3 regions of the Pseudoalteromonas sp. S2721 genome follow, and region 1 is predicted to be linked to each of the others. Evidence: predicted binding sites of a transcription regulator. Region 1 holds the regulator's gene; each other region holds the start of a gene.

Region 1 (4,826 bases):
CTCACCTAAGTCATCGTCGTCCATATCTTCTGTAGCAGCAGCAATGTGCTCAGGCTCCATCTGGGCAATAATGCCAAGACGTACATCTTCAGAGAGTTCCTCTAGAACATCACCACGGACATCTGGGTCAACCAGCTGCCAAAGCATACGACGAATTTTATGGGGAGAAGACTCAAGTAAAAGGGCTGTATCACAAGGTGCCGTTTTGGCTAACATGCCGCGCACTTGAACAAATTGACCACTATTGAGTGACTTGGTCACTTGTTTGAGTTGTTGTAGTGGGTAATCTTGTTCAAAGGCTTCTGGCATTGGCGTCCTTACAACTGAAAAAAGTTTAAATAGGCTATGCAAATACAGCATAGTTGCTTTGTAGTGTATTTGCAGAGATATCGTCGCACTGCGATAAATTTATTAAGAGTTTTGTAATTTAGAAAAGCGAGCGATATAAAAGTAGGATATTTAAAGGGAATTTTAAATATCCGAAGTAAGTTTACCGTAAACCTTGAAGTCTTAGCAAATGCTATTCTTGCTCGTGAAAGCGTTGCGCAATTAATTCGCCGATTGCCGTTAATGCAGCGTCAGCGTCAGGACCTTCGCATACAACACGAACCTCTTTTCCTTGACTACTTTCAAGGAGCATTAACGCTAACACGCTGTCGCCTTCAGCTTCTTTCTCATCTTGAAAAAGTGTAATTTTGGCATCAAATTGCAGTGCTAGTTGCGCTAAAACAGTCGCAGCGCGAGCATGTAAGCCAAGTTTGTTTTGAATTAAAAAGGTATCTTCAGCGTGCATTGTTGGTGCCTAGTTAGATATCTTGTTCGCGGTGGCGAATTTTTACATTAGCATGAGTTTTAGAAAAGCTTTCACCAATTGTTTGCGCTAAGTAAACAGAACGGTGTTGGCCTCCTGTACAACCAATTGCAATGGTTAGGTAACTGCGGTTGTTGCGCTCTAGATGTGGCAACCAAGTCTGTACAAAGGTTTGAATCTGCCAAGTGAATTTTTGCACTATGCTGTGGCTAGCTAAATAATCCCTGACAGGCTGATCGAGGCCGGTTAGTGGCTTTAAATCAGGCTCCCAGTGTGGGTTCGGTAAAAAGCGTGCATCAAAAACGTAGTCAGCTTCTTTTGGAATGCCATGCTTAAAACCAAACGACATAAACGTAATAATCAGTTTTTTATCTTTCTTACCTAAAATCTTTTCACGAATTGATTCTGCTAACTGATGAACACTCAAATCAGTGGTATCAATCATAAAGTCAGCGCGGGTGATCAGCACATCAAGCAGGATTTTTTCTTGTTTAATGGCAAGATCAAGCGGTAAAGAATCAATCGATAATGGATGCAAACGGCGAGTTTCAGAAAAGCGCTTAATTAGGGTTTGGTCATCACTATCTAGGTAGAATAGTGTTGGGTTTGCAAAACCTGGCAGGTACTCAAGAATATCATTAAACTCTTGCTGCTCTTTCGGTAAGTTACGTACGTCGATACTGACGGCAATTTTGTCATAATTATCAGAAACACTTCGCACGAGCGAAGGCAGTAGGTTGACAGGAATATTATCAACACAGTAGTAGCCTAAGTCTTCAAGAACTCGTAAAGCGACCGATTTCCCCGAGCCTGAGCGACCGCTGATAATTATTAATTCCATTTATGCCTCTGATGCAATTACTTGAAATAGTTGCTGATCGCTTGTAGCACTTCGCAACTGTTTACAAAAATCTTTATCTTTAAGTCTATCAGCAATTGTTGACAAGGTCTTCAAGTGCAACTGGCAATCGCCATCTGGTACGATGAGTGCCACAAAAATATCAACGGGACGATTGTCTATCGCATCAAAATTGATGGGAGATTCACTGACAATAATAAATGCATGAGGTTCATCAGCACCACTCATTCGACCGTGGGGAATAGCTATTCCTCGGCCGATACCTGTACTACCTAACTTTTCCCTGTTCAGAAAAGCATCTAGGATATCTTGTTGAGATAAATGAGGAAACTGCTGGTGAGCTAACTCGCTAATATACTCAAGAATTCTTTTTTTGCTATTAAAAAGGACCGCAGCTTTGCTGCAGTCCTGATTAGTAAGTGAACTAAGTTTCATAATTTAATGTCGAGCTAATTTCTCTTTATGCTTAATGACTTGGCGATCAAGTTTATCGATCAATGAGTCAATTGCTGCGTACATATCTTGATGTTCTGTAGAAGCGAACAGCTCGCCTCCGTTTACATGTAAAGTTGCTTCTGCTTTTTGGCTTAATTTTTCTACATCTAAAATGACATGAACATTATTAATATGATCAAAATGCCTTTCTAGTTTTGCGAACTTAGTGTTTACATAGTCTCTTAATGAATCAGTGACTTCTACGTGACGACCAGTTAAATTTAGTTGCATAAGCATTTTCCTTCTATGTAAAACGTCTAAATCAGACTTTTACGCTGATTAGACGGAGGTATTGCTAGAGACTCACGATATTTTGCAATTGTACGTCTAGCTACTTTAATTCCTTGCTCAGCCAATATATCTGCAATTTTGCTATCACTCAATGGTTTAACCGAGTTTTCTGCAGCAACTAACTTCTTGATTAAAGCGCGAATTGCTGTAGAAGAACACTCACCACCATTTTCGGTGCTGACATGGCTTGAGAAGAAATATTTCAACTCAAAAATTCCCCTTGGGGTATGCATATATTTTTGTGTTGTAACCCGAGAAATCGTCGATTCATGCATTTCGACCATTTCAGCGACATCGTTTAGCACCATTGGCTTCATTGCTTCTGGGCCATGTTCAAAGAAAGCTTGCTGTTGTTGCACGATACAGTTGGTCACTTTTAGTAAAGTATCGTTACGGCTTTCTAAGCTCTTAATAAACCACTTTGCTTCTTGTAAGTGAGAACGAATAAATTGGCTGTCGCTACTTGATTTAACAGAGCGAGACATCGCTGCATATTGGCTATTCACTCTAATTTTTGGCATACAATCTGGGTTTAACTCGACTACCCAGCGGCCTTTCACTTTTTTCACTGATACATCGGGTATGACGTACTCAGATTCTTCGCGTACTATGCTATCCGCAGGCTTAGGATTTAAGCTGTGAATGAGCGTCATCACTTCTTTAAGCTCGTTTTCTTTAAGCTTAGTCTTTTTCATTAAAGTGCGATAGTCGCGACTTGCTAATAATTCGATATGCTCAGATAAAACCATTTTAGTTTCAGCTAAATATGGCGTATTGGCATCGAATTGACGAAGTTGTATACACAGGCACTCTTGTAAACTTCGCGCGCCGATACCAACTGGATCGAATAACTGTATTCTTTTTAAGACAGCTTCAACTTCATCGAGTTCGATTTCTTCTTCATCATTATTTTGATTAAAGCTTTCGACAATATCTTCGCAGCTAACCGTTAAAATACCTGAGTCATCGATAGCTTCAACGATGGCAACGGCAATCGCTTCATCGGTAGGACTAAATGGTGTGAGCTGTAGTTGCCACATTAAATATTCTTGCAGTGTTTCTGTTGAAGCACCTTGGTAAATAGACTCGTCTTCAGGCATTGGCCCAGACGATGTTGATGGGGCGGCACTCATGTACTCATCCCACGTAACATCCATAGCTAAGTCATCGCTAACCGTATCCTTACTCAGAGCATCACTGCTTTCTTGCTCGAATTCGCTAGGTGCTTCGTCGGCAGACGCGCTGACTTGTACATCGTCAGACTCCGCTTTTTGCTCATTCTTACCGATGCTTTCTTCGTTGTAATCCGCTTCTTCCACTTCAAGCAGAGGATTACTATCAAGCGCTTCTTGAATTTCTTGCTGGAGATCCAATGTACTGAGCTGCAACAAGCGAATGGCTTGTTGCAGTTGTGGAGTCATTGTAAGTTGCTGGCCCATGCGCAGCTGTAATGATTGCCTCATGTATCCCTAACAATCCTTTTTAAGTTATCGGTAACGGTGAAGACACTGTTATCGATTTTTTGTCATTGTATAAGTCTAGCAGATGCTCTAGTCGGTGGCGTAATGGTTACAGCCTGAATTGCTCGCCTAGATAAACATCACGTACAGTTTGGTCAGCTAATACGTGCTCAGGTGTCCCTGATGCAATTAGCTCCCCATGAGAAACAATGTAGGCTTTTTCACAAACATCAAGGGTTTCTCGAACATTATGGTCAGTAATAAGTACACCAATACCACGATTTTTTAGGTGCTCAATAATTTTCTTTATATCTAACACCGAAATAGGATCAACACCAGCAAAAGGCTCATCTAAAAGGATAAATTTAGGATTAGCGGCTAATGCACGTGCAATTTCAACGCGGCGTCGTTCACCACCTGACAGTGCCATACCTTGGCTATCGCGAATATGTTGAATGCTAAATTCATCTAATAAGTTGTTAAGCGTCTCTTCGCGCGTTGTTTTGTTAAGATCTTTGCGGGTCTCTAATATGGCCATCAAGTTTTGGTAAACTGTTAATTTTCGAAAAATAGACGACTCTTGTGGTAGATAACCAATACCTAAGCGCGCACGGCTGTGCATTGGCAAAAGCGTGATATCGTTATCATCGATGCTTATTTTTCCTTTGTCGCTTGGTACGAGGCCTACAATCATATAGAAGGTCGTTGTTTTACCTGCACCATTTGGCCCTAACAAGCCAACAATACTGCCCGCTTCAACTTCAAGACCGACATTTTTAACCACTTGGCGGCCTTTGTAGCTTTTAGCTAAAAGCTCTGCTTTTAATGTGCTCATGGTTGGCCTTTATCGTCTTTTTTATTTTCTACAGGCACTAAAATAGTGTGTACACGATCTGTTGAGTTTTCGTCT
Region 2 (4,826 bases), on a different contig from region 1:
TTATTGAAAAACCTGATCAGCTTTTTGTATTTACTGCTCGTAAAGCATCATAGTTTGCACGCGCTGGAATATACCCAGTTAACGACTGCCGAGATCACTACGAAAGGACTGGCTATAGAAGCCGATGGTGAGCTCGTTGGTTTTACTCCGGCTAAAGTTAAGATTCACAAACAAGCACTTCGTTTTCATGTGCCATAAAAAAGCGCCGGCAAAATTTGCCAGCGCTTGGTGTTAGAGGCGACATAGTCACTTCTAACTGGGGACGGAGCTTTTTTGCTGCAGATTACGTGCAGCAAAAAATGCTTTAATTTGTCGAGTTGGAGTCAGCACGATAGCATTACCGAATAACACTAGGCTAAAACCCATAAAGGTATTTGCTTGCCATTCAAATCCTTCAAATAAGGTACTTAAGACCACTGCAACCAGTGGGAATAATACGATTACATAGCTTGCTCGCTCAGGGCCGATATTTTTAAGTAGCGCGAAGTAACAAGCAAATGCGATTACGGTACCAAATACAGCTAAATAGAAGAGCGATACCCAATAGCTGGTTGGGGCATTCAATGTCAGCTCAACGTCGCTTACTAAAACATAAGCTGCTAGCCCTAAAGCGCTGTATAACATACCCCAGGCATTGCCTTGAAGTACGCCAATATTACGCTGAGAGTTTCGAACACTGACCATATTCCCCAATGAAGCCACAAAGGTTCCAGATAGCGCAAGTAGTAACCCGACCAATGCACCATTACTCAAGTCGAATTGCTGAATTTGTGGCCAAAACAAGCTGGCAATACCCATTACGCCAAGTAGTGCGCCAAAGTAAATTCGTTTCGCAATTGGCTTTGCGAAGAACAAGCGGGTATTAATAATGTTCATCAATAGCAACATAGAAAACGCAATTGAGGCCATTGCTGAGGTGAGATAGTTCTGCGCCCAATACAGCACTAAATAATTTAAACCAAAGTTAAATAAAGCCAATAATGCAAAAAATCCGTGATCGCGCAGTGAATATTGCATAGGGAGTTTTTTTACCAGCACAAAGGCCCACATTAAAATGGCTGCAATGGCAAAGCGATAAAATAAAGAGACCTCAACAGCAACATCACCCAGTTGAAACTCAATAGCTAGCCAAGTCGATCCCCAGATCAGTACTGTAGCAAGGTAGAGAGCGGCGCTTTTCATAGTTAGTACCCAAAAATTGAAAGTATGTTCATTTTAATCCTCTTCTGTATACTTAACATATACAGAAAACTAGAAATGCAACCTATACAGTTTGGTGGGCTATGTCACAAGTTATCAGTCGTAGTAACAGTGAGTTCTTATATCAACAAGTTATTCAGCTAGTTAGAGATCTTTGCTTGCAAGGTTCGTTATTACCGGGTGAAAAGTTACCTTCGCTCAGAAAAATGGCAGACAAGCTCAACATCAGTATTCCTACTGTAAAGCAAGCGTATCAATTACTTGAAGGGCAAGGGCTGATCGAAGCCAGAGAAAAGTCAGGGTACTTTTTAAAGTCATCACAGTTAAATCAGTCTCGACCAAAGCGAGTTAGGCTCAGTCGAGAGCCTACCACAGTCAATAAGCAAGGCTTGATTGAGCAAGTCTACAGCGCTATCCACAAAGCTAATGTGGTGCCATTTGGTATCGCCAACCCTGTGGCTGCTGCACCGACAGATAAAGCACTGGCACGAACAATGCGCCGAGTAATGACACTGGCTGGCGCATCGGCAATTAATTACGGGCCGATGGATGGCTTTGCGCCACTTAAAAAACAACTCATTCATCGCTATCTGGACTTTGGTATTGGGGTTGATAGCGATGAATTAGTGATCACCAATGGTGCTCAAGAGGCGCTGGCGATTGCCCTTAAGTGTGTCGCTAAACCCGGTGATGTTATTGCTATCGAGTCGCCTTGTTATTTTGGCATTATCGAATTAATTGAAAGCTTAGGTTTAAAGGCACTGGAAATACCGCTGTGTCCTGATGAAGGAATATGGTTAGATGACTTGGCTCAAGCACTCGATGAGCATGATATAAAAGCCTGTGTGTTTTCTACCTCATTAAATAACCCTGTTGGCAGCTTTATGCCTGATGCTAAGCGTGAGCAATTAGTGGCACTGTTAGAGCAGCGTGATGTGGTACTTATTGAGGATGATGTTTATGGCGACTTACATTTTACGGCAAAGCGTGCGACGCCTGCACAAGCTTATTCAAAAAAGGGCTTAGTGATCACCTGCGCGTCGTTTTCAAAAACAGCCGCACCTAGTTACCGCATTGGTTGGATCATTGCCGGTAAGTTTGCAGAACAAGCAAGGCGACACAAACGCGCGCTTAGTTGCTCTGCGCCACTTATAAACCAGTGGACCTTGTATGAGTTTATAGCTAGCGGTGAGTACGACCGTAACATTCGTTTGCTTAGACAGCGCTTATGTACCAATAAAGAACGTATGATTTGGTGCCTGCAGCAATATATGCCAAGTTGTGCGCGTATAAGTAACCCGCAAGGGGGCTGTGTTATCTGGGTTGACCTTGGTAGCCAATATGATGCGGTAAAGTTATTTCATCTGGCACTAGAGGCGGGGATCAGTATTACTCCGGGGTTGATATTCTCAGCGGGTAAAAAGTACCGTAGCTGTTTTCGTTTAAGTTATGGCTTGCCTTGGTCTGAAAACTTAGAGCAGGCGATTAAAACGTTATCGCAATTGACTGTGCTGGCCAAAAAATAAAAAAGCGCAGAGCAAGCTCTGCGCGAAAGGACCAATTGTTTTGGTTCAGGGATGTTAATTAGTCAATTACTCTGCATTCTGTTTGAAAGTAAATAGTTGGTACTCTTTTAGTTGTGGTACTAGTACCACTAATTCTTGTTCTTTATGAGCGATATCTGCAAAGCTGCCGCATAATGCATCTGCACGCTCTTCAAGTTGAGCTGCCTGTGTTTCTACACGCGCTTCGATTTGTGCGCCCATGTTTTCCATACGTTGCTCAAACTCATCCATGTCGCCACCTGAACCTAAAAGTTCAGAGCCTAGCGCCACTAAAATACTGCCCATCGATTGCATCATGGCTGACTCGACAGCCGATTCGATTTTCTCATCGAATTGGTCTTCAAAGTTTTGGCCAAATTTTTCGAAATTTTGCTGACCCATGGTGAACGCACCTTGCTGATAGAAAGCGTTTTGTACTTCTACGCTGATATCGTCCATTAATTCTGAAATGTCGCTTAGGCCATCAATATTGAAAGCATTTGATACTTCTTCGATGGCCACACCTGCTATTTTTACGCCATCAAGTGCGATATTTGCTACTTCAGGAAGTTGGCTGCGTAAGCTGTCTGAGTAATCTGCAATTGCTTGCTGTTGTGAAGCATCAAGCGACACGCTTTGACCATCGATATATAAAGTGTGTTGATCGATGATTTTCATAGTACGATTATCGGCTGTGTAGACTTCTAACTCGCTTGGTGTGATGCGTACATCATTTATAAATTCAACATCACACTGCTCACCGCTGAATGAAATATTTGTATCATTATCGTTATGAGCCATTGCGCTGGTAGCGATAAATAAAGAACTTACTAACAATAACTTTTTCATTTTTTTCTTTCCTGTTTGAAATGACACAAATACATAATCAAATTGAATGCCATAATTTATAAGTTCAATTAATTCAATGGTTTGATGTGTTTTGAGGCTTTTTTAAAAATTGCGGGGAATAACTTTTTAACCATTTTTTAGTCAAATTAACTAAAAAATACACATGCATAAATGACTCTTATCGAAACGATAAAAAACTCTCACTTTTCAGAAATCAAATTTAGCGCTATTTATTCACAATATTGACATATGACCTATTTAGCATGGGTGTATGGCTTTATTTTGGTGGTTTTTTAGATACTAAATTACTACCGAGCTTTTTAATCTTTGCCAATTCATCGAGCAAATTTTAATCTCAAGAATTGGTCTCAAACACTTTATGGAGTGGGTTGTGGGTAAGACATTTAGTTATGACGCGCTAGATGACGATTTTGTTGAAGACGAGTACGAAATGGTCGGGCGTAATCAACACGACAAGAAAAAGCAACGCGTAAAGAAGAAGTTGGAAGACTATCTTGAACAAAAACGCTTGCGCAGAAACTTAGGCGATGACGACTTTGACGAGTACTTGAACGACTAAGCATAAATTTAGATAAAGAGGCAATTTGCCTCTTTATTGCTTTTAGACTTCGTTATTTGCCCAGTGCAGCTGCGATGTCTGACTCTAGCTGTTCAGGTTTTGTCAGTGGCGCATAGCGCTTAATGGCCTTGCCATCTTTACCAATTAAAAATTTGGTGAAGTTCCATTTTATTTTGCGGGTGATAAACCCCGGTAATTCTGATTTTAGGTATCTAAAAACAGGGTGAGCATGTTCGCCATTCACATCGACTTTGCTCATCATTAAAAAGCTAACGCCATAGTTAATAAGGCAGCTTTCTTTAATTTCTTTTGCATCACCTGGTTCTTGTTTGCCAAACTGGTTACATGGAAAACCAATTATTACTAAGCCTTGCTCATGATACTTTTCATGCAGTGCTTGTAAGCCTTCATATTGTGGAGTGAAGCCACATTTACTTGCAGTGTTTACAACAAGTACGACCTTGTTTTCAAAATCAGAAAAGTCAACGGTTTGGCCTTGTAGGCTGGTGGCAGAAAGTTGGTGAAATTCGCTCATAATGATAACTTTTTATTATTGTTGCATTGATTCTAACTTGCTTGGCATTTTTCTAAAAGGGTAAATTTTAATCAGCGGTTTTTCTTACTTGGCGTTAAGCATCGCAGCTAACTTAAAA
Region 3 (4,826 bases), on a different contig from region 1:
AGCAAACATTGTGTCGGGTATCGCCTTTAATCGTGACGAAAGCTTGATTTACGTCAATGGCGTACACCAAGGAACGGAAAACCTTGCAAAAATTTTGAAACTTTTTGCAGAATTTGGCATCGAAATAGATATGATTAATCAAGTTAATCATAACTTTGAAAAAATAGACTATGCTTTTACTGTGCACACGAATGATTTTGAGCAAGCCCTTGAAATTTTGACCAGTAACCAAGATGGTATCAGCGCAGAATCTATTAAAGGGATCAGCAATGTTGCCAAGGTGTCTGCAGTAGGTGTAGGGATGAAATCTCACTCTGGTGTGGCAAGTTTATTTTTTAATGCCCTTGCCGATGAAAACATCAAAGTGATGCTTGTATCGACATCAGAAATAAAGATATCAGTTTTAATTGACGAAAAGTATTTAGAACTGGCTGTACGTGCGCTACACAAAGTTTTTTTAACCGAAAATGAATAAGATCTAGAGTTTTTACTTACTTTTAAGTCTAGATTTCATTAGAATGTTTTTGACGCGGAATCTTTTAATTTTTTGGAACATGGGAGCAAGAGAATGCTAATACTAACTCGTAGAGTAGGTGAAACCCTAATGATCGGTGACGAAGTAACAGTTACTGTTCTTGGTGTTAAAGGAAATCAAGTTCGCATTGGTGTAAACGCACCGAAAGATGTATCAGTACATCGTGAAGAAATCTACATGCGAATTCAAGCAGAGAAATCTAACCCAAATCCGGGCAACGTTTAATCAGCGACAGATATTTTAAGAGCCACTCACTGAGTGGCTCTTTTATTTAGTTCGGCTGTCATTTCATCATTTAGCGCTTGTTTAGAAATATATTGCATACCGCGCTGTGCCTTTAAAATATAACCTCGCTCAGTTTCAATAATCTCACTAATCTGTTGCCAGCTTAATTGGTAGCTTTTATGCGGGTTTTCGGCTTTCACCCCATTATCATCAAATACGATAGTCACTTCGCTGCCTGATGCACGGCTCATCATTTGTCTTGCGACCCACCATGGGCGCTTGTAATAAAACGATAAGCACTCAACGACGGCAAGCATAATCATAAAGCTACCAAGGTAATGATTCTCTAATTGATAAAACGCCAATAAGCCTAAGGTTATTAACAATATCAACAGCGGGTATTTAGGCTTGGCTTGAGATGAATAAGGCAAAGACTCATCAAAGCATTCGTAATAATACGGTTTATCTAGTGTGTAAGTTGTACTTAATGTCATTTGGGGACTCAATTAATCGACTGGCAGCAGTTTAACATTGATAGAAAAAAACTGCCGCAGTTGGTTTTCATTTAGTTGTCATTATGAGAGCTTAAGGTATCTGTATTTTTTAGGTGTAAGTTGTATGTTTGTTAGCTCAATGTCATTAGCACTTGCAATGACCACAAATACTTTTTTAGTTATGGGCGATATGCCATACACCCCGATTGATGAAATTAATCTCGCCAAAGATGGAAAAATTACTAAAGCAATCGCAGCAACACCCCATGGCTTTTTAATGCACCTTGGTGATATGAAATCGGGAGCACTTGCTTGCACGAACAAGCTTTTGCAAACAAATAAAGCGTTATTGACGTCGTTGACCAAACAGCCTTTTATTTATACCCCCGGTGATAATGAATGGACCGATTGTGACCGAGAGAAGCTATCGGTGCGTTTTGATGAGCTTGAGCGCCTAAGCTTTGTTAAAGGCCTAATGTTCGACGATGCTTATACACAAAAAGCACAGCAACTACAGGGTTATGCCACACAAGCTGAAATGCTAGAGAATGCCCGTTGGCAGTTTGATGGTATTGAGTTTCGTACTTTGCATATACCGGGCACTTTTAATGGCCGCTCGCAAATTTTAAAAAGTGACAAAAACGCAGCACTTGATGCCGCTGACAAACGTGATAAGTACAACTTAATTTGGTTAAAACAAGCACTTGTTCAACAAGATGCTAAGGCCTATGTGTTTGGCTTTCAGGCTGATATTTACCACCCAAGCAGTAAACCCGCCTGTAGTGAATCGCAGCGCTCTAAATGTGATGCATTTAAACTATACCGAGATGCCATCAGCGACTTTGCAAAGCACACTAAGAAGCCTGTGCTTGTAATGCATGGCGATACCGGCCCATATTGCCAGCAGCAGTTAGCGAGTAACTTAACGCGTTTAAATGTCCCCGGAGATTTTGCTGTAAGCGATGTCGCAAAAGTAAGTTTTATCGACGGCCAATGGCATATAGCAAGTATAACGACAAACGAGCCCCTCACTAAGGTATGTGAGTAATAACGTTGGGTAGAACGGAGACGCACTCAGAGCCGTCAGCTATCAGATTAAAACCCAACAAGTTAGCGAATTTCTAGAGGAAAGAGTAAAGTTATCGAGTTTGAGGCTCACGTAGGCGTGAAATTTATTTCGCGCGGTGGTTTATAAAGTCATCAGACTTTAAACCCAAGTTAAGACTTGTAGGAGGCGTTTTAACGCCGAAAAAACTCACGCTATAGCCAAAAGTTCACGGTTAAAACCATTCCTACGATTATCTCAGATCTCATGCATCATTTAAAAAACAAAAAAGCGGCACTTGGCCGCTTTTCTTAAGTAAGGTGTGCTATTAGCAGTTAGTTTCTTCTGCGTTAACACCTTCTTTTACTTCTTCACATGCATCTTCAACTGCATTTTGTGTATCAGTAATTGCTTCGTCAATACGCTCACCTGCGTCTTCAGCAGAGTTGTCTTCACAACCCATGATGAAAAGACCTGAAAATAGGGCGATAGTTGCGGCTTTTAAAGTTGAATTTTTCATAATGAAATTCCTTGTAAATTTAAAAATAAAGTAAGTGGTTATCTGCTTTTAACTACTTAGGGACGTTGCCTCTAAGTGCTCCTGATACCAGCGAAATAACAAGTAATACTAAAAATATAAAAAAGATAATCTTAGCGATGCCTGCAGCGGCTCCTGCGATACCGCCAAAACCTAACACTGCTGCGATTAACGCGATAACTAGAAAAGTAATTGTCCAGCGTAACATAGTGGTCTCCTTGGCTATTTAAATTTTCTTAAGTTCGATGTAACTGAAGCGAGTTTTATGCCAGAACTTTTATTTTATATATTTCAATGGGTTGTGTGTTTTTGTTGTTCTTTAGATAGCTCATCATTTGGTAACTTTTACGAGTAAGCATGTAACTTATTCATAGTGATATTTTTTCATATTGAGATGCATGAGAAAAAGAGATAATGCACCAATAAATGGTAAGACCAATTTAACTTTATTTGGGTTGGCTACCTCTAACACCTTGTTGTGTGTGGTTTTTAGCCATTTTGTTGCTATTAATTAATAGTTCAGCATATAACGACTGGCTATATTGATTATTTATATCATCTATAGCGGGGCTTTAAATGCATAAATAGTGGGGTGTTAATTATATGTACGTCATGTTATTTTAAATTTAATTGGTTTTACCAATTTACAATGGTGCTATACAAATGAATTTTGTTTGTTATTATTGGTGCATAATTATTTAACAAAAATAACTTTTTATTTTAAGTAAGCGAGGGGAGTCGTATGGATATAGGTGGATTACTCACCACTGCGGCCAGTTTGATGGTGACAGGCATGGTAGGCGTGTTTGTTTTTCTGACTATTTTGATTTCAGCAGTCACTTTAATGTCAAAGGTAGTGGGTCGATTTGATGATCCTGCAATTGCAGAACCTACGCGTACAGCAAAAATTCAACCTCAACAGGGTGTGCCACAGGCACATATTGCAGCAATCAGCGCTGCAATTGCTCAATTTCGAAATAAACAAAAATAACGGGGCAGCTTAAACATGGCTAAATTAAAACTAACCGAATTAGTATTGCGTGACGCACACCAGTCTCTTTTGGCAACGCGTATGCGCTTAGACGACATGCTACCCATGGCAGAAAAACTCGATAATGCGGGTTATTGGTCAATTGAATCATGGGGTGGTGCGACGTTTGACTCGTGTATCCGTTATTTAGGTGAAGATCCTTGGCAACGTATTCGCGAGCTAAAAGCGGCAATGCCAAACACTAAGCAACAAATGCTACTACGCGGACAGAATCTCCTAGGTTACCGTCATTATGCTGATGATGTAGTCGAAAAGTTTGTTGAGCGTGCCCACAAAAACGGTGTTGATGTTTTCCGTATTTTCGATGCGATGAACGATGTGCGTAACCTTGAAACTGCCATTAAAGCTGCTGTTAAAGTAGGTGCTCATGCCCAAGGTACTATTTCGTACACAGTAAGCCCAGTCCACACGCTTGATATGTGGCTTGAGCTTGCAAAACAACTAGAAGATCTTGGTTGTCATTCAATTTGTATCAAAGATATGGCAGGTTTATTAAAGCCTTATGATTGTGAACAGTTGATCAAAGGTTTAAAAGAAACTGTGTCTATTCCTATTGCGATGCAATGCCACGCAACCACAGGTTTAAGCACTGCAACTTATCAAAAAGCGATCGATGCAGGTATCGATATGCTTGATACGGCTATTTCGTCAATGAGTATGACCTATGGTCATAGCGCCACAGAAACCATCGTTTCAATTGTAGAAGGCACTGAGCGAGATACAGGCCTTGATTTAAACCAATTAGAAGAAATTGCTGCTTACTTCCGTGACGTACGCAAGAAATATGCTGCATTTGAAGGCAGCCTTAAAGGCGTTGATGGACGTATCTTATTAGCGCAAGTGCCGGGCGGCATGTTAACTAATATGGAAAATCAGCTTAAAGAGCAAGGTGCTGCTGATAAACTTGATCAAGTATTACTTGAGATCCCGCGTGTTCG

Evidence for each region. Region 1 encodes sigma-54, which starts transcription at its own class of promoters, with help from an activator protein. Its sites were predicted from a motif close to GTTGGCACGNNNNTNGNNT; they were not measured.
Region 2: CWC02_RS13780 (YggN family protein) is a predicted target of sigma-54. The motif match lies at 3,629-3,647, and genes of this name have one in related genera.
Region 3: CWC02_RS08055 (DUF1328 domain-containing protein) is a predicted target of sigma-54. The motif match lies at 3,092-3,110, and genes of this name have one in related genera.

Annotation. Positions count from the first base shown of each region.
Region 1 is NZ_PNCZ01000008.1:67,082-71,907, reverse strand. Features, by position in the region: gene mgtE (magnesium transporter) at 1-309, opposite strand, end outside; gene CWC02_RS03630 (HPr family phosphocarrier protein) at 521-793, opposite strand; gene rapZ (RNase adapter RapZ) at 807-1,652, opposite strand; gene ptsN (PTS IIA-like nitrogen regulatory protein PtsN) at 1,653-2,105, opposite strand; gene hpf (ribosome hibernation promoting factor) at 2,109-2,396, opposite strand; gene CWC02_RS03610 (RNA polymerase factor sigma-54) at 2,423-3,919, opposite strand; gene lptB (LPS export ABC transporter ATP-binding protein) at 4,026-4,751, opposite strand; gene lptA (lipopolysaccharide transport periplasmic protein LptA) at 4,748-4,826, opposite strand, start outside.
Region 2 is NZ_PNCZ01000035.1:66,100-70,925, reverse strand. Features, by position in the region: gene CWC02_RS13795 (diacylglycerol/lipid kinase family protein) at 1-198, shown strand, start outside; gene CWC02_RS13790 (DMT family transporter) at 253-1,182, opposite strand; gene CWC02_RS13785 (aminotransferase-like domain-containing protein) at 1,284-2,726, shown strand; gene CWC02_RS13780 (YggN family protein) at 2,793-3,593, opposite strand; gene CWC02_RS13775 (PA3496 family putative envelope integrity protein) at 3,985-4,173, shown strand; gene CWC02_RS13770 (glutathione peroxidase) at 4,226-4,708, opposite strand; gene CWC02_RS13765 (AzlD domain-containing protein) at 4,816-4,826, opposite strand, start outside.
Region 3 is NZ_PNCZ01000016.1:20,963-25,788, reverse strand. Features, by position in the region: gene CWC02_RS08080 (aspartate kinase) at 1-475, shown strand, start outside; gene csrA (carbon storage regulator CsrA) at 569-760, shown strand; gene CWC02_RS08070 (YcxB family protein) at 787-1,254, opposite strand; gene CWC02_RS08065 (hypothetical protein) at 1,379-2,302, shown strand; gene CWC02_RS08060 (hypothetical protein) at 2,628-2,819, opposite strand; gene CWC02_RS08055 (DUF1328 domain-containing protein) at 2,872-3,045, opposite strand; gene CWC02_RS08050 (OadG family protein) at 3,580-3,828, shown strand; gene oadA (sodium-extruding oxaloacetate decarboxylase subunit alpha) at 3,844-4,826, shown strand, end outside.